4 regions of the Streptomyces sp. NPDC050617 genome follow, and region 2 is predicted to be linked to each of the others. Evidence: riboswitches for the same ligand, from Rfam matches in the RefSeq annotation. Region 2 holds a riboswitch; each other region holds the start of a gene.

The links. A riboswitch is a leader RNA that binds a small molecule or an ion and turns the genes downstream of it on or off. The one in region 2 is predicted to bind cyclic di-AMP.
Region 1: it holds a riboswitch for cyclic di-AMP, as region 2 does, so the genes downstream of both, AB0I49_RS20535 (C40 family peptidase) here and AB0I49_RS34190 (transglycosylase family protein) in region 2, are expected to answer to the same signal.
Region 3: it holds a riboswitch for cyclic di-AMP, as region 2 does, so the genes downstream of both, AB0I49_RS00365 (M23 family metallopeptidase) here and AB0I49_RS34190 (transglycosylase family protein) in region 2, are expected to answer to the same signal.
Region 4: it holds a riboswitch for cyclic di-AMP, as region 2 does, so the genes downstream of both, AB0I49_RS16790 (peptidoglycan DD-metalloendopeptidase family protein) here and AB0I49_RS34190 (transglycosylase family protein) in region 2, are expected to answer to the same signal.

Annotation. Positions count from the first base shown of each region.
Region 1 is NZ_JBFAIS010000015.1:11,180-15,249, forward strand. It holds gene AB0I49_RS20515 (8-amino-7-oxononanoate synthase) at 1-243, shown strand, start outside; gene AB0I49_RS20520 (DUF397 domain-containing protein) at 306-530, opposite strand; gene AB0I49_RS20525 (helix-turn-helix transcriptional regulator) at 540-1,445, opposite strand; gene AB0I49_RS20530 (ATP-binding protein) at 1,669-2,100, shown strand; gene AB0I49_RS20535 (C40 family peptidase) at 2,394-2,864, opposite strand; cyclic di-AMP (ydaO/yuaA leader) riboswitch at 2,868-3,077, opposite strand; gene AB0I49_RS20540 (hypothetical protein) at 3,356-3,664, opposite strand; gene AB0I49_RS20545 (ATP-dependent Clp protease proteolytic subunit) at 3,671-4,070, opposite strand, start outside.
Region 2 is NZ_JBFAIS010000038.1:16,912-20,981, reverse strand. It holds gene AB0I49_RS34195 (transglycosylase family protein) at 1-763, shown strand, start outside; cyclic di-AMP (ydaO/yuaA leader) riboswitch at 1,058-1,202, shown strand; gene AB0I49_RS34190 (transglycosylase family protein) at 1,205-1,921, shown strand; gene eno (phosphopyruvate hydratase) at 2,235-3,515, shown strand; gene AB0I49_RS34180 (septum formation initiator family protein) at 3,674-4,070, shown strand, end outside.
Region 3 is NZ_JBFAIS010000001.1:83,508-87,577, forward strand. It holds gene AB0I49_RS00355 (pitrilysin family protein) at 1-506, shown strand, start outside; gene AB0I49_RS00360 (pitrilysin family protein) at 530-1,912, shown strand; cyclic di-AMP (ydaO/yuaA leader) riboswitch at 2,142-2,298, shown strand; gene AB0I49_RS00365 (M23 family metallopeptidase) at 2,312-3,118, shown strand; gene AB0I49_RS00370 (HPr family phosphocarrier protein) at 3,267-3,548, opposite strand; gene AB0I49_RS00375 (GNAT family N-acetyltransferase) at 3,791-4,070, shown strand, end outside.
Region 4 is NZ_JBFAIS010000011.1:28,842-32,911, forward strand. It holds gene AB0I49_RS16785 (aldo/keto reductase) at 1-776, opposite strand, end outside; gene AB0I49_RS16790 (peptidoglycan DD-metalloendopeptidase family protein) at 877-2,229, opposite strand; cyclic di-AMP (ydaO/yuaA leader) riboswitch at 2,241-2,390, opposite strand; gene AB0I49_RS16795 (PP2C family protein-serine/threonine phosphatase) at 2,666-4,024, opposite strand.

The DNA of each region.
Region 1 (4,070 bases), on a different contig from region 2:
GCGGCGGGGCTCGCGGTGCCCCGGCCGTCGGCGGCGGTCGTCTCCGTACGGGCCCCGTCGCCCGAGGCGGCGGTGCGGTGGGCCGCGGACTGCCGGGGGGCGGGGCTCGCCGTGGGGTGTTTCCGGCCGCCGTCGGTGCCCGACGGGGTGTCGCGGCTGCGGCTGACCGCGCGGGCGGATCTGACGGAGCAGCAGGTGGAGCGGGCGGTCGCCACGGTCGTGGGGACCGCGCCGCCCTCGTGATCAGTGGTTCTCGAAGCCGTCGGAACGGCTGGGCGCAGGGGCTGCCCGGCCCGCCGGGACCGTCAGAGGGAGCCGTCGCGGACAGCCCCGACGAAGGAGTTCCAGGCGGCGGGGGAGAACAGCAGGACGGGACCGGACGGGTCCTTCGAGTCGCGGAGCACGAGCAGGCCGGATCCGGTGGCGGCGGTCTCGACGCAGTTGTTCATTCCGGTGCTGTGGCTGCTGCGGCGCCAGGCGGTGCCGAGCAGCTCCGCATCACCGGACAGCGGGCATGGCGTGGTGGACATGGTGCCTCCTCAGGCGCCGACGTCGGTCTCGGCGTTGGCCTTGACGTTGATCTCGGCGTTGATCTCGGTGATGAAATTCAACGATGCGTCGTGCGGCAGGGCGCGGGCCCGCAGGGTTTCGAACGCGGTGCAGTACGCCTGGAGGTCCTCTTTCCGTTCAAGGTAGACGCTGCCCGTCAAATGGTCGAGAACGACCACATCCAGATCGGCCATGGGCGAAAAGGAGAAGATTACGAAAGGCCCGGTAATGCCAATGTGGCCGCCATGGGTAAACGGCAGCACGTGAAGGCTCACATTGGGCAGCGCGCCGAACTCCAGCAGCTTTCGCAACTGCCCTGTCATGACCCCCGGGCCTCCCACCGCGCGCCGCAGCACGGCCTCGTCGAGGACCGCGCACAGCCGCGTCGGCGACGCCCCCCGGAGCACCGCCTGCCGGGTCATCCGCACCGCCACCAACTCCTCGACCTGCTCGTCGGGCGGGTCGCCCAGCGCCGCCCGGGTGACCGCGCGCGCGTACTCGGGCGTCTGGAGCAGCCCCGGCACCACGGTCGTCTCCAGCGTGCGGGCCTGTGAGGCCGCGGTCTCCAGCGAGATGAAGTCCCGGTACTCGGCGGGCAGCAGGTCGCCGTACGCGTACCACCAGGTGTTCCGCGCCCCGTTCCGGTCCGCGGGGCCGGGGCTGCACAGTGCCGTCAGCAGGGCGCGCCGTTCGGCGTCCACCACCTCGTACGCGTCCAGGAGTCGCACCACGTCGGCGGGTTTCACGCCACTGCGACCGGTCTCGATACGGCTGACTTTCGACTGGTGCCAGCCCACCGCCGCCGCTGCCTGACGGCTCGTGAGCCCGGCCGTCTCGCGCTGTCGCCGCAGTTCCGCGCCGAGTTTGCGGCGGCGCACCGCAGGACCGTTCCCCATGATGACTCCTTTCACTCGGTGTCAATGCGCCAGTGTGCCGCGCAAATACGGTCTCCCGTCGCAGAGTTCACCGCTTTGAGCGACAGATATATGCACATCCGGCTGGATTGCCGCGGGGGCGACACCATCGATGGCAATCTGTCGCGGAGAGCCGTCCGGGGCACTCACACTTCACCGCGCAACGCCCCGGAAACCGGCCGGGTGGGAAAGGAACAACGCCGCCATGGCAGACCTGCAGGAAGCATCCGTCTCTCTGCCGACCGTGCCCGCCTCGGTCTCCGCGGCCCGGAGCCACGTCACGAACGTGCTCGCCGAATGGGGCCTGCCGGAGCGGACCGAGGCGGGCGGCATCGTCCGGCTGATCGTCTCCGAGCTCGCCACCAACGTGGTCCAGCACACGTGGGGGCGGTCGCCCGTCTTCACCGTGGTCGTCCAGCTCGACCGGGGCGAACTGCTGCGCATCGGCGTCGCCGACAGCCATCCGGGCCGCCCCAGGCGGCTCCCCGCCGCCGTCCAGCAGGACAACGGCCGCGGCATGGTCATCGTCCGCACCCTCACCAAGGAACTCGGCGGCACCCTCACCATCACCCCCGCCCCCGACGGCGGCAAGACCGTATGGATCACCCTGCCCTGGACGAGCCCACGGGCTCTGTGACCTGGCCGGACGACCGCCCCGGGGCCCGCCGGCCGGGACCTGATGGCGGACCGCCGTCGCGAGGCGTCGGCCGGGGCCGTGCTGCCGGGGTGCGTCCACGCCCGGACGGCGTCGCGGTGGTGGTGCAGGGCGGGAAGACCCCCTTCGCCAGGTCGGTGAGCAACGAGGCGAGCGGGGTCATCCCACCCTCGGACCGGGAAACGGCATGTGACTCCTCAAGGGACGTACGGGCGCTGTCCTGGCGCGCTCGAACTACCCTCGGTCACTGACATCGCCGGGTGCCCGGCGGCCCGTCAGCCCACGCGCCCGTAACTGACGCTCCGCGACCAGATCTTCTCCAGGCGCACCACCGTCCCGCTCTTCGGAGCGTGCCAGATCCGGCCCCTGCCGGCGTAGATGCCCACGTGGTAGACGCCGCCGCGGGAGTGGAAGAAGACCAGGTCGCCGCCCTTGCGGGAGGAAGCCGAGACATGCCGGGCGCGGTTGTACTGCGCGGCGGCCGTGCGCGGCAGCCGCTTGCCGGCGCGCTTGAAGGAGTAGAGGGTCAGGCCCGAGCAGTCGAAGCGGTAGGGGCCGGACGCCCCGTAGCGGTAAGGGGAGCCCTTCTTCGACGCCGCTACGCGCAGCGCCTTGGTGGACGCCGTGGCGGCCTCGGCCTCGGGGGCGCCGCTCGGCAGGAGAGCGGCGGCGCCGAAGGCGGCCAGGGTGAGTACGGAGGCGGCGCCGGTCCTGGACAGCAGTCGGGGGCGTGTGTGCGCTGTCATGCGCGACCCTTCGTCAACCGCCTGTGAAGGATGACCTGTCGGGTTCGGGCTGGCGAAGTTGCCCGGCCGCGTCCGCGGCTTCACCCCGAGGGGACCGCCTGTCGCACTTCGTCGATCAGGCGGCCCCCGCCGTGCTCGGGTCCTCCACTCCTGCCGATGCACTCTTGTCGACCAGACGCCCGGCACGGCGGCAGGACTCGGCGTCCGCCCGGACCGCCCCGCGGAGGCGGGGGCTTGTCGTCTCAGGGATCTTGACGCATCCCTGGTACGAATTCCGAGCCGAAATCGCCTTATGTGAGGCTGGTCACGACTGACCTGTTCGGGTGGACGCGCGGAGATTTCGTTCCGCGTCCCGAACCGTACGCAGCCCCGCACCAGCGGTGCGGTATCGCCGCCCGACCAGTACCCGCGCGCATCGCGCAAGTTGATCACTGCGAATCGTCCAGGCCCGTATACGCCTATCGGGGGATGGGCATTGAGCTACCTGCGGGTCAACTCACCGGACCCGATGGCATCGTCACCCGGCCCGTCCGCCGCTCCCCGTCCAGTACCCGCATGGCACGTTCCAGCGTGGGCGCGTGCAGCTCGCTCTCGCCGCGCTCGTGCATCACGGCCAGCGCGTCGCGCAGCCCCGCGGCCTTGGCGGCCAGCGCCTGAGCCGCCCGCAGCGCGGCGTAAGTGTCGTGGCCGCGCGCCGGGTTGACGCGGCCCAGCAGGTCGACCGCCTCCAGATAGCGGTCGACGAGCTCGCTCTCCGCGCGCGTGAGCGGCGGCAGCGGCGGCAGTTCGGGCGGCAGCACCGGAGCTCACCGGGCGCCGGGCGAGCCGGCGCCCGGCGCGGCGCCGTTGGCCTTGCGGCTGCTGACCAGGTGGTCCACCAGCCCGTACGCCACGGCGCCCGCGGCGTCGAAGACCTTGTCGCGCTCGATGTCCGAGCTGACGCGCCCGGCGCTCTGCCCGGTGTGCCGTACGAGCATCTCCTCCAGCTGCTCGCGCGTGCGCAGCAGTTCCCTGGCGTGGATCTGGAGGTCCGAGGTCTGCCCCTGGATCGGCTCGCTGAAGAACGGCTGGTGGATCAGGACGCGCGCGTTCGGCAGCGCGAACCGCTTGCCGGGGGTGCCCGCGGCCAGCAGTACGGCGGCGCTGGACGCCGCCTGGCCCAGGCAGCCCGTCTCGATGTCGCACGACACGTAGCGCATCGTGTCG
Region 2 (4,070 bases):
CACGCGCGGCAGCGCGGCCCCCGGCGTCGACCCCGGCAGCTCCGAGGCGCCCTCCTCGAAGCCGTCCGCCGAGTCCTCCTCGAAGCCCTCCGCCCAGTCGCCCGCGCCGTCGCACAGCTCGGGGCCGTCGAAGGGCTCCTCGGGCGACGACCGTACGGACTCGGGCAAGACCCACTCCCCGAAGGGCGGGCCGAGCACGACGCCGAGCGGTACGGGCGGTCCGGGCAGCCCGGGTGATTCGAGTGATCCGGGTAAGAAGGGGACCGGTGAGGCGGACGCCGGTAAGAAGGGGTCCGGTTCGGCCGAGAGCCCCGAGCCCGGCGGCAAGCCCTCCCAGACGCCCTCCAGCACCCCTTCCACGCCCCCTGGGACCTCCGCCGACCCCACCACCCCCGCGACCGGGGCCACGGGCACACCGACGTCCGGCGAGGGCCGGCACCGCGGCGGTTCCGATGAGGGGGAGAAGGGGAGCGCGGGGAGCAAGGGGAGCGACGGCGCCGAAGGCCCCGCGCGGGACGACGGCGGGCGGAGCGGCGGCCGGCATGCCTCGCGCGGCGGGGAATCGCGCGGCGGGCACGCGTCCCGTACGCCCCAACAGGCCCCCCGTGACTACACGGTGCAGTCGGGAGACAGCCTGTCCGTGATCGCGGAGGAGCACTCCGTCTCCGGCGGCTGGAACACCCTCTACGAACGCAACCACAGCACCGTGGGAAGCGACCCCGATCTCATTTTCCCTGGTCAAAAGCTTGATCTCGGGACGTGAGTCCGACGGTACGGGCGGTATGTCCGTTCCGGCGGAAAGTGAGACATGGGTCTCGTTGACAGTCCCGGGTTCCCCGCCTGTCCGATCTTTCCCTACCGTCTCTCACCTGCGGAAATGCGCTGTTTCTGTGGGTAAGTAGAGGCAACTGCCGTCAGGGAGGGGGGTTTGAACCCTCCTGGGCAGTGTGTTTAACGTCGTCACCGCTCGCCACCGTGAGCACCACGATCGCCACGCCGAATCCTGCCGGCGGTCGCTGGATTCGTCGCGAAAGCGCCGTAGGCAGGAGCGGGGGAACCAGGTAGGCCGCCGGAACGGCCCGTCGACACCGACGGGGACCGGGACGGCTAGGGGTGAAGCCCCGTGTGCTCCGGCACACGAGGCCGGGCAGCTCACAGCCCGAACCCGACAGCTCACCTCGTAGGCGTCGGTGAGGAAACCAACATGCTTATCTCCAAGGGCAAGCACCGCCGTCCGTCCAAGGCCGTCCGTGTCGCCACGCTCGCCGGCGTCGCCGGTGCCGCTGTCGCCGTCCCGCTGATGGGCGCCACCTCGGCCTCCGCCGCCTCCGTCTCCACCTGGGACAAGGTCGCGCAGTGCGAGTCCGGTGGTAACTGGTCGATCAACACCGGCAACGGCTACTACGGCGGCCTGCAGTTCAACCAGTCCAGCTGGGCCGCCGCGGGTGGCACCCAGTACGCCCCGCGCGCCGACCAGGCCACCAAGGGCCAGCAGATCGCCACCGCCGAGAAGCTGCTCGCCATGCAGGGCCCGGGCGCCTGGTCCTGCGCCGGCGCCGGCAACCTGACCTCCGGCGGCCCCGCCGCCGGCGTCGACACCGGCTCCAGCAGCCGCGGCACGCAGCACGCGGACCGCAGCCAGCGCCAGGCCGCGCCGAAGCAGCAGGCCCCCAAGCACTACGCGCCGAAGCAGCAGGCTCCGAAGCAGCAGGCCCCCAAGCAGGCCGCGCCGAAGCCCGTCGCGCCGAAGTCCATCCAGAAGGGCGACGGCGAGTACAAGGTCAAGTCCGGCGACACCCTCGGCAAGATCGCCAAGGAGCACGGCGTCAAGGGCGGCTGGCAGAAGCTGTACAACCTGAACAAGGGCATCGTCTCCGACGCCAACCTGATCTACCCGGGTCAGCAGCTCCACCTGAGCTGATCCGTTCCCTGGGGGCGGCTTCACCGCCGCCCCCGTCTCTCCGCTCATGAGAGACCGCCCCGCTCCGGCGCGCCATCCCCCCCCCCGATCGCGCCGTAGCGGGGCACTCGCATATCCGGGGCCCGTCGCCGGTCCTTCGGACCTGTCCGGTTCCCGCCCCATTCCCCCTTCGGCGAACAACGCCGTCATTCATCCTCTGATCTGGCTCTTCGGCCCATTTTTCCGCTCACGGTCCGGGCTGCGCGCGGGCGGACGTCCCCCGGCCCGTTAGGCTCGGGGTGCAGAAACCAGTCACCCCATGAAGGAGACACTCGTGCCGTCCATCGACGTCGTCGTAGCTCGCGAGATCCTCGACTCGCGAGGCAACCCCACGGTCGAGGTCGAGGTCGGCCTCGACGACGGCTCCACGGGCCGTGCCGCCGTGCCGTCCGGCGCCTCCACCGGTGCCTTCGAGGCGCTGGAGCTGCGTGACGGCGACCGCAACCGCTACCAGGGCAAGGGCGTCGAGAAGGCCGTCCTCGCCGTCATCGAGCAGATCGGCCCGGAGCTCGTCGGCTACGACGCCACCGAGCAGCGCCTGATCGACCAGGCGATGTTCGACCTGGACGCCACCGCGGACAAGTCCTCGCTCGGCGCCAACGCCATCCTCGGCGTCTCCCTCGCCGTCGCGCACGCCGCCTCCGAGGCGTCCGACCTGCCGCTCTTCCGCTACCTCGGCGGCCCGAACGCGCACCTGCTGCCGGTGCCGATGATGAACATCCTCAACGGCGGCTCGCACGCCGACTCCAACGTGGACATCCAGGAGTTCATGATCGCGCCGATCGGCGCGGAGTCCTTCTCCGAGGCGCTGCGCTGGGGCGCCGAGGTCTACCACACGCTCAAGAGCGTGCTGAAGGAGCGCGGCCTGTCCACCGGCCTCGGCGACGAGGGCGGCTTCGCCCCGAACCTGGGCTCGAACCGCGAGGCGCTCGACCTCATCATCGAGGCCATCAAGCAGGCCGGTTACGCGCCCGGCCAGGACATCGCGCTGGCGCTCGACGTCGCCGCCTCCGAGTTCTACAAGGACGGCGTCTACGCCTTCGAGGGCCAGGAGCGCTCCGCCGCGCAGATGACGGAGTACTACGAGGAGCTCGTCGCCTCCTACCCGCTGGTCTCCATCGAGGACCCGCTGTACGAGGACGACTGGGCGGGCTGGAAGGTCCTCACCGACAAGCTGGGCGAGAAGGTCCAGATCGTCGGCGACGACCTGTTCGTCACCAACCCGGAGCGGCTCGGCCGCGGCATCGAGGAGGGCGCCGCCAACGCCCTGCTGGTCAAGGTCAACCAGATCGGCTCGCTGACCGAGACCCTCGACGCCGTCGAGCTGGCCCAGCGCAACGGCTTCAAGTGCATGATGTCCCACCGCTCCGGCGAGACCGAGGACGTCACCATCGCCGACCTGGCCGTCGCCACCAACTGCGGCCAGATCAAGACCGGCGCCCCGGCCCGCTCCGAGCGCGTCGCCAAGTACAACCAGCTGCTGCGCATCGAGGAGATCCTCGACGACGCGGCGGTCTACGCCGGCCGCTCCGCGTTCCCGCGCTTCAAGGGCTGACACCACCGCCCGCGAGCTCGCGGAACACGGCCGTACGCGGCTGAGCGCGTAAGCGAAGCGTCCCCGGCACCGGTCCCGTACCGTTGCCGGGGACGTGTACGTACGCGGGTCGCACGGGTGACGAGGGCGACGCAACAGGCGAGACAGGGGAGGCGGCTGTGCCGGCGGATCGGTTCTCCACGGCGACCAGGCTCAAGGCGCTCGGCGAGCAGGCCGCCGCCCGCGTCTACCGGACCCGGCCCGTGCGCCGCAACCGCCTCACCGGCCGGGCGGCGCTCCTCGCGCTCGTCGTCTGCTCGCTGGTCGTCGCCCTGGCCTACCCGATGCGGCAGTTCATCACCCAGCGCTCGGACATCGGCGACCAGCTGCGGCAGTCGCAGAAGGCGCGCGAGGAGGTCAAGCGGCTGCGCGAGGAGAAGGCGCGGCTGAAGGACCCGGCGTACATCGAGCAGCAGGCGCGCGAGCACCTGCACTACGTACGGCCGGGGGAGACCGGCTACAGCGTGGTGGACGGCGGCGGCGACGCCAAGCGGCCGAAGGACCAGGGAGGCGCGG
Region 3 (4,070 bases), on a different contig from region 2:
GCCTGGTCCGCCGGGACCGCACCGCCGTCGCCGCCGGCTTCGGGATGCTGCGGCTGGCGGGCGCGCCCTCCCTCGGCTGGCTGGACGTCAAGACGTCCGGCGGGGTCGAGGTGCCGGCCATCGAGGCCGCGGTCGACGAGGAGCTGGCCCGGTTCGCCGCCGAGGGGCCGACCCCGGAGGAGATGGAGCGGGCCCAGGCCCAGCTGGAGCGCGAGTGGCTGGACCGGCTCGCCACGGTCGGCGGGCGCGCCGACGAACTGGCCCGGTTCGCCGTGCTGTTCGGCGACCCGCAGCTCGCGCTGTCCGCCGTGGGGCGCGTACTGGACGTCACCGCGGAGGAGGTGCGGGCCGTCGCCGCGGCCCGGCTGCACCCCGACAACCGCGCGGTGCTCGTCTACGAGCCGACCGAGCCGGCGGAGACCGAGCCGGCGGACGCCGGGCAGGCGGCCGACGGAGCCATCGAAGACATCGCGAAGAACGCCGAAGAGCAGGAGGCGGGCCAGTGAGCGACACCGTGGCCACCACCACCATGCAGTTCCACCCGCAGCCGCAGCCCGGCGCCCCCACCCCGTGGGCCTTCCCGGCCCCCGAGCGCGACCAGCTGCCCAACGGCCTCACGCTGCTGCACTGCCACCGCCCCGGCCAGCAGGTCGTCGCCGTGGAGGTCAACCTCGAAGCGCCGCTGGAGGCCGAGCCGGCCGGGCTGGACGGCGTCGCCACGATCATGGCGCGCGCCCTGTCCGAGGGCACCGACAAGCACTCCGCCGAGGAGTTCGCCGCCGAGCTGGAGCGCTGCGGCGCCACCCTCGACGCGCACGCCGACCACCCGGGCGTCCGGGTCTCGCTGGAGGTCCCGGCCTCCCGGCTGCCCAAGGCGCTGGCCCTGCTCGCCGACGCGCTGCGGGCGCCGGCCTTCGCGGACAGCGAGATCGAGCGGCTCGTGGGCAACCGCCTCGACGAGATCCCGCACGAGCTGGCCAACCCGGCCCGGCGGGCCGCCATGGCGCTGTCCAAGCAGCTCTTCCCCGCGGGCGCCCGCATGTCGCGGCCCCGCCAGGGCACCGAGGACACCGTCCGGAACATCGACGCCGCGGCCGTACGGGCTTTCTACGAGGCGCACGTACGGCCCGCCACCGCGACCGCCGTGGTCGTCGGCGACTTCACCGGCGTCGACCTGGCCGAGGCCCTCGCGGACACGCTCGGCACGTGGACCGGCGGCACCGCCGAGCCGTATCCGGTCACGCCCATCACCGCCGACGACACCGGCCGGGTGGTGATCGTGGACCGCCCCGGCGCCGTGCAGACCCAGCTGCTCATCGGCCGGATCGGCCCCGACCGGCACGACCGCGTCTGGCCCGCCCAGGTCCTCGGCGCGTACTGCCTCGGCGGCACCCTCACCTCGCGCCTGGACCGCGTCCTGCGCGAGGAGAAGGGCTACACCTACGGTGTCCGCTCCTACGCCCAGGTGCTGCGCTCCTCGGAGCCCACGGCCCTCCAGGGGTCCACGGGCGCCTCGCTGCTGGCCATCAGCGGCTCGGTGGACACCGAGTCCACCGGACCGGCGCTCGCGGACCTGTGGACCGTGCTGCGGACGCTGGCCGCCGAGGGGCTGACGGACGCCGAGCGCGACGTCGCCGTGCAGAACCTCGTGGGCGTCGCCCCGCTGAAGTACGAGACGGCCGCCGCCGTCGCCGGGACGCTCGCCGACCAGGTCGAGCAGCACCTCCCGGACGACTTCCAGGCCCAGCTGTACGCGCGCCTCGCGGAGACCGGCACGGTGGAGGCCACCGCGGCCGCCGTCAGCGCCTTCCCGGCCGACCGGCTCGTCACGGTCCTCGTCGGCGACGCCGCGGAGATCCAGGGGCCCGTCAAGGCGCTCGGCATCGGAGAGGTGACGGTCGTCTCCGGCTGACCGCCGGGAAAAAGGACCGCGATAACGGCAGGACCCCCATAACGGGGTGAGTGGGGCGCGAGGGACCTTTGGGGCCTTCGCGCCCCGCTGTATGTCCGGTTTATCGGAGAGGTTGCCTTTCTGCTGTGTGGCCTAGGGCACAAAATCGCGGTTCTGTTTGCCGATTGAAAGAAGCGCCGAATAAGTTCGTGGCGGTTGTCCGTCAGATGTGAGTCGCATCCGCGGCCCCGGGCAACCATCGCCGAGTCCCCGAGATGGCGTGAGCCAGGGGAGCCGGGGACCCACACGTCCCTGGGGTGAATCGGACCCCTTCCCGGAGGGGCCCGTAGGAGACCTTCCTGCTCCGAACCCGTCAGCTAACCCGGTAGGCGAGAAGGAAGGAAAGGATCAGCCGTACCTATGGCGTTCACCCGTGCCACCGGGAAGCACCGTCGTCCGAGCCGCGCCGTGCGCGTCGGCGCCAACGCGGCGGGGGTCGCGACCCTGGCCGCGACCGGCGTCGTCGCCGGCCTCGCCTCCCCGGCCCTCGCGTCCGGCGGCGACCGCGCCCCGCAGGTCGAGGACACCGGCCTCACCCAGGCCGTCGTCATGAGCAACGACGTCGCCGACAGCATCGGCGCCCAGGCCGACACCCAGCAGCACGCGGCCGAGGCGGCCGCCGCCAAGGCGAAGGCCGAAGCCGAGGCCAAGGCGAAGGCCGCCGAGGCCAAGAAGCGCGCCGAGGAGGCCAAGCGGAAGGCCGACGCGGAGCGCGCCGCCAAGGCGAAGGCCGCCCGAGACGAGGAGCGCAGGCGGCTCAACGCCTTCGTCCTGCCGGTCGACGGCTCGTACGTCTCCACCGGCTACAAGGCGTCCAGCGGACTGTGGTCCTCCGGCAGCCACACCGGCGTCGACTTCCACGCCGGCCAGGGCTCCTCCGTGCACGCCGTGGGCGCGGGCACCGTCGTGGAGGCCGGCTGGGGCGGCGCGTACGGCAACAACATCGTCATCAAGATGAACGACGGCACGTACACGCAGTACGGGCACCTCTCCTCCATCGGCGTCTCCGTCGGCCAGACGGTCACTCCGGGGCAGCAGATAGCCCTCTCGGGCGCCACCGGCAACGTCACCGGCCCGCACCTGCACTTCGAGGCCCGTACGTCCCCCGAGTACGGCTCCGACATCGACCCCGTCGCGTACCTGCGCGCGCACGGCGTCAGCCTCTGAACCTCGCACAGAAGGCCCCGGCCCTCCCGGCCGGGGCCTTCTGCGTGCGCGAGTGCCGCCTGTACGCACGCAAAAGCCGCGGCGACCGTGAGAACAGTCACCGCGGCCCGTCGCCGCGCGCGGCCGTGCCGCGCCGGTGGAAACCGAATCAGACGGTCTCCGGGAGCTCCTCGAGGCCCTCGGCGACCAGCTTCGCGAGGCGGTCGAGCGCGGCCTCGGCGTCGTCGGCCTCGGAGGCGAGGACGATCTCCTCGCCGCCCTGGGCGCCCAGGCCCAGCACCGCCAGCATGGAGGCGGCGTTGACCGGGTTGCCGTCGGCCTTGGCGATCGTCACGGGGACGCCCGAGGCGGTCGCGGCTCGGACGAAGATCGACGCGGGGCGGGCGTGCAGCCCCTCGGCCCAGCCGACGGTGACGCGGCGCTCAACCATGGTGTTGCCCTTCAAGTCGTCATTGGTTGTCTAGACCAGTCTCTCACGGTGCCGCCGTCGCTCCTGCGGAGACGTCCGGCGCCGCGCCGCCCCCTGCTCCCTCCTCCATTGTGCCGCCCCGCCCGCCGTCACCCGCCTCCACCTGCCGTGCTCCCGCGCCCGCCGCGCCCCTCCCCACCCTGCCCCGACCCTCCGGTGTCCGCGAGCCGAGCTCTGTCGGCGCCCGGTCGTACGCTGGCCCCATGCACACGCCGTCGGAGCACGCCGCGTACCCGACCCACTGGGAAGCCGATGTCGTGCTGCGCGACGGCGGCACGGCTCAGATCCGGCCCATCACCGAAGCCGACGCGCAGCGCCTGACCAGCTTCTACGAGCAGGTCTCGGACGAGTCGAAGTACTACCGCTTCTTCGCCCCCTATCCGCGCCTGTCCGACCGCGACGTCCACCGCTTCACCCACCACGACTACGTGGACCGGGTCGGCCTCGCCGCCACGGTCGGCGACGAGTTCATCGCCACCGTCC
Region 4 (4,070 bases), on a different contig from region 2:
TGGGCCTCCGCAACCTTGTCCAGCGCCTCCAGAACGCGCCGGCCGCGCTCGGTCCGTACGTACTCGGCGGCGGTGCCCGACCGCGCGCTGTCCACGGTCACGCCCGGACGGTACTTGCCGGTCAGGAAGCCCGACGCCAGGGCGTAGTACGGGACCGCCGCCAGCCCGTGGCGCGCGGCGGCGGTGGCCAGGTCGCCCTCGTACGTGTCGCGCGAGACCAGGTTGTACCGCGGCTGGAGCGCTGCGTACTTGGCCAGGCCCTCCGCGTCGGAGAAGGTCAGCGCCTCCTCCAGCCGGTCCGCCGTGATGTTGGAGGCCGCGATCTCGCGGACCTTGCCCTCCCGCACCAGCTCGTCCAGGGCCGTGAGGAACTCCGACACCGGTACGGACTCGTCGTCGTAGTGCGTGTAGTAGAGATCGATGTAGTCGGTGCGCAGCCGGCGCAGGGACTCCTCCACACCCGCCTTGATGCCGTTGGCGGCCAGACCGCGCTTCTCCGGGACGCCCGCGCCGACCTTGGTGGCCAGGACGATGTCCTCGCGGTTGCCGCGGGTCGCGAACCAGTCGCCCAGGACGGTCTCGGACTCGCCGCCCGAGTTGCCGGGGACCCAGGCGGAGTAGACGTCGGCGGTGTCGATGAAGTTGCCGCCCGCCGCCGTATAGGCGTCCAGGACGGCGAAGGACTCCGCCTCGTCGGCCGTCCAGCCGAAGACGTTGCCTCCGAGGCAGAGCGGGTGGACGGACAGGTTTCCGATCTTCTTGCGCTTCTCAGCCATAAGCCCATTTAACGCCTCGCCCGGACGCCTTTACGGTGCGGACGGACCCGTCCGTTCCGTTTAAGCCACATGGCCCCAAGAAACCCGCCGGCCCCGCCCGTTACAGCTTCAAGCCGTGCCCCCGCAGCCACGTCATCGGGTCCACCGGGGCGCCCCCGCCCGGCCGCACCTCCAGGTGCAGATGGGGGCCGGTGACATTGCCGGTCGCGCCGACCCGGCCGATGACGTCGCCCGTCTTCACCTTTCCGGAGGTCACGGAGATCGACGACTGGTGGCAGAACCACAGCTCAGTGCCGTCGTCCAGGGTGAGCACCGTGCGGTAGCCGTACGAACCCGCCCACCCGGCCTGCGTGATCGTGCCGCCGTGCACCGCCTTGATCGGCGTACCCGTCGGCGCCGCGAAGTCCTGCCCGGTGTGGTTGGCGGACCACATGTCGCCCGACTGGCCGAATCCGGCGGTAAGCGTGTACGAGCCGACGGGCAGCGTGTACGAGCCCGTCGGCTGAGCCTGCGCCGTGCCCTGCGCCGTCGCCCCCGGCTTCCCCTCCGCCTTCTGGTGGGCGGCCTTCGCGGCCTCAGCCGCCTCCGCAGCCTCCGCCGCCTTCTCGGCCTTCCGCTTGGCCGCCGCTTCCGCTTCTGCCTCGGCATCCGCCTTCCGCTTCGCCGCCGCGTCGGCGGCCTCGGCCTCCGCGGCTCGGGCGGCGGCATCACGCGACTCGTCGGCCGCGGCGGACTGCTGGTGCTCGGCCTGCTGAAGGATGCGGGCGCGGAGCGCCTCACCCGCGTCGGCGACGCCGTTCGCCGCGTCCTCCGCGGACAGGCCCATCCGGGACAGCGGCTGCTGATCCGCAACGGAAGCCTCAGAAGCCCCCGCCGTCTCCGGAGCGGAGTCGTCCGCTACGAGCGAGCCGATGCCCGGCAGGTCCTCGACGGCCGGCAGCTTCCCCGGCAACTCGCCCACCTGATCGGCCAGATGCGCCAGGTCGGGCACGGATATCGGCGGCGCCGGGCGGTCCTTGGCGCTCGCCATGCCGCCCGCCCCGACCGCCGCGATGACACCGACGCCGAGCACCGCTCCGCTACGGGCCATCGTGCCGCCGCGCTGCTTGCCGACCCGGTGCTTGCCGCGGGCCGGGCCCGCGGGGTCCTCGGCGGGGTTCCACTCCTCCCACAGCTCCGCGCCCCGCTCCCCCGACCAGCCCTCATTGGGGTCCGCTTCAGCGTCCACTTCAGCGTCCGCTCCACCATCCGCTGCGAAGTGCGCGGCGGCGGCGTGGGCGTCGGGGACCGGGCCGGCCTCAACGGTCTCGAAACCGGAGGCGGATGCGGCAGGCTCGGCAAGTACGGCGGGTTCGTACGGGGGCTCAAACGACCGAGCGTGCGTCGGCTCGTACATCGACTCGTACGCCGGCTCGTACATCGGCTCGTCGAGGGCAGGCTTGTTGGACGCCACGGGGGCGCACTCCTTTCCTTCCTTCTCGCCTACCGGGTTAGCTGACGGGTTCGGAGCAGGAAGGTCTCCTACGGGCCCCTTCTCGCGAAGGCGTCCGACTCACCCCAAGGTTGGTGGTTCCCCGGTTCCCTGGTGCCTCGTGTTGCCGGTGCTGCCGATGGTGCTGGGTACGTACGGTGTTGCCGGTGTTGCTGGTGCCTGCGGGATTCGGCGAAGGCGCACGGTGCCGCCTCTTGCGGCGGTTGTGACGACCGCGCTGCGTTATCGAACGTTAATAGAAGCGAGACCCGGATACCAAGCTGTTGCCCGTAATCCGCGCAGGCTTTGGTGAGGACTTTATGGACACGCGTCGGCGAAAGCGGTCGAGTCGTCGCAGCAGCCGAAACCCCTCGGCGGCGATCGTGCACCAGTCGTTATGCGCAGTGATCAAGATCCACTACGCACCGTGTTCCCGATCCCCGGCCCCCGGCAGCCGCCCCGCTCCGCCCCCGCTCCCGCCTGGACCCGCGCTCCCGCCCCCGCTTGGGCCCGCGCTCCCACTCCGGCCCGCGCCCCCGCTCGGGCCCGCGCCTCCGCCCCCGCTCCCGCCCCGCCGGATCGCCAGCAGGGCCATATCGTCCGACGTCCCCCCGCCCGTATGCCGCGCGACATCCGCCGCGAGTTCCTCCAGCAGCAGGTCCGGCCCGTCGAACAGCCGCCCGTTCAGCCGGGCCTGCGGATCGTAGAAGACGCCCCGCTCGTCCCTGGCCTCCGTCACCCCGTCCGTGAACAGCAGCAGCGTCGTTCCCGCCGGAAAGTCCCATACGTCCACCCGGTCCGGCCATACGCCCAGGTCGCCCATGCCCAGCGGCAGCGCCGGCACCTCCGGCGATGCCTCCACCGCCTTGCCGTCCGCGTACAGCAGCAGCGGCGGCGGGTGGCCGCGGTTCACGACGCGCAGCACCGCGCCATCCGACTCCGGCCCCGATACCGGCTCCGACGCCGATTCCACCCCCGTCACCGCCCCCGACTCCGACGCCGACTCCGACTCCGATCCCGCCCCCGGCTCCGCCCCCGTCACCGCCACCTCCGCGAGTACGGCCGTGGTGAACCCCTCGAACTGGTCCAGCCCCTCCCGTCTCGCCCCCTCCCGCTGCAACGCCCGCTCCAGCCGCGCCGCGAGCGCTTCCAGGGTCGCCTCCTGCTCCGCCGCCTCCCGGAACGCGCCGATCACGACGGCGACCGCCTCGACCGCCTCCAGTCCCTTGCCCCGGACGTCGCCGACGATGACGCGTACGCCGTGCGGAGTGTCCTGCACCGCGTACAGATCGCCGCCGATACGGGCGTCCGCCTGCGCCGCCACATAGCGCGCCGCGACGCACAGCCCCACGCCGATACTGGCCGGGGGCGTCGGCAGCACGGCGCGCTGGGCCGCCTCCGCGATGCCGCGCGCGGACTCCAGCTGCTGGTCGCTGCGGCGCACGATGCGGTTGATGCCGAGCGCGAGGATGGCGACGGTCAGGACGGTCGCGGTCTTGGTCGCGGTCTCGAAGGAGTTCACCGCCCGGTGGTACGCGTTGGTCCCGGCCGCGGCGGCCACGGCCGCGACGGCGACGGCCGCCGTGCCGCGCCGCCCGAAGAGCGGTGCCGCGACCAGCGGAGCGGCCGACAGGAAGGGGGCCCCGGTGTACTTCGGCGGGGTCAGGACGTCGAAGAGGACGCCGCCGACGATGAGCACGGCGGGGAGCCAGAGCGCCAGGCGGTTGGCGATCACGGCGCGGCGGGAGAGCCCGTTCGCGGACGGTCGGGCGGACATCCCCGCGGACATCCCCATGGACGGTCGCGAGGACACCCCCGCGGGC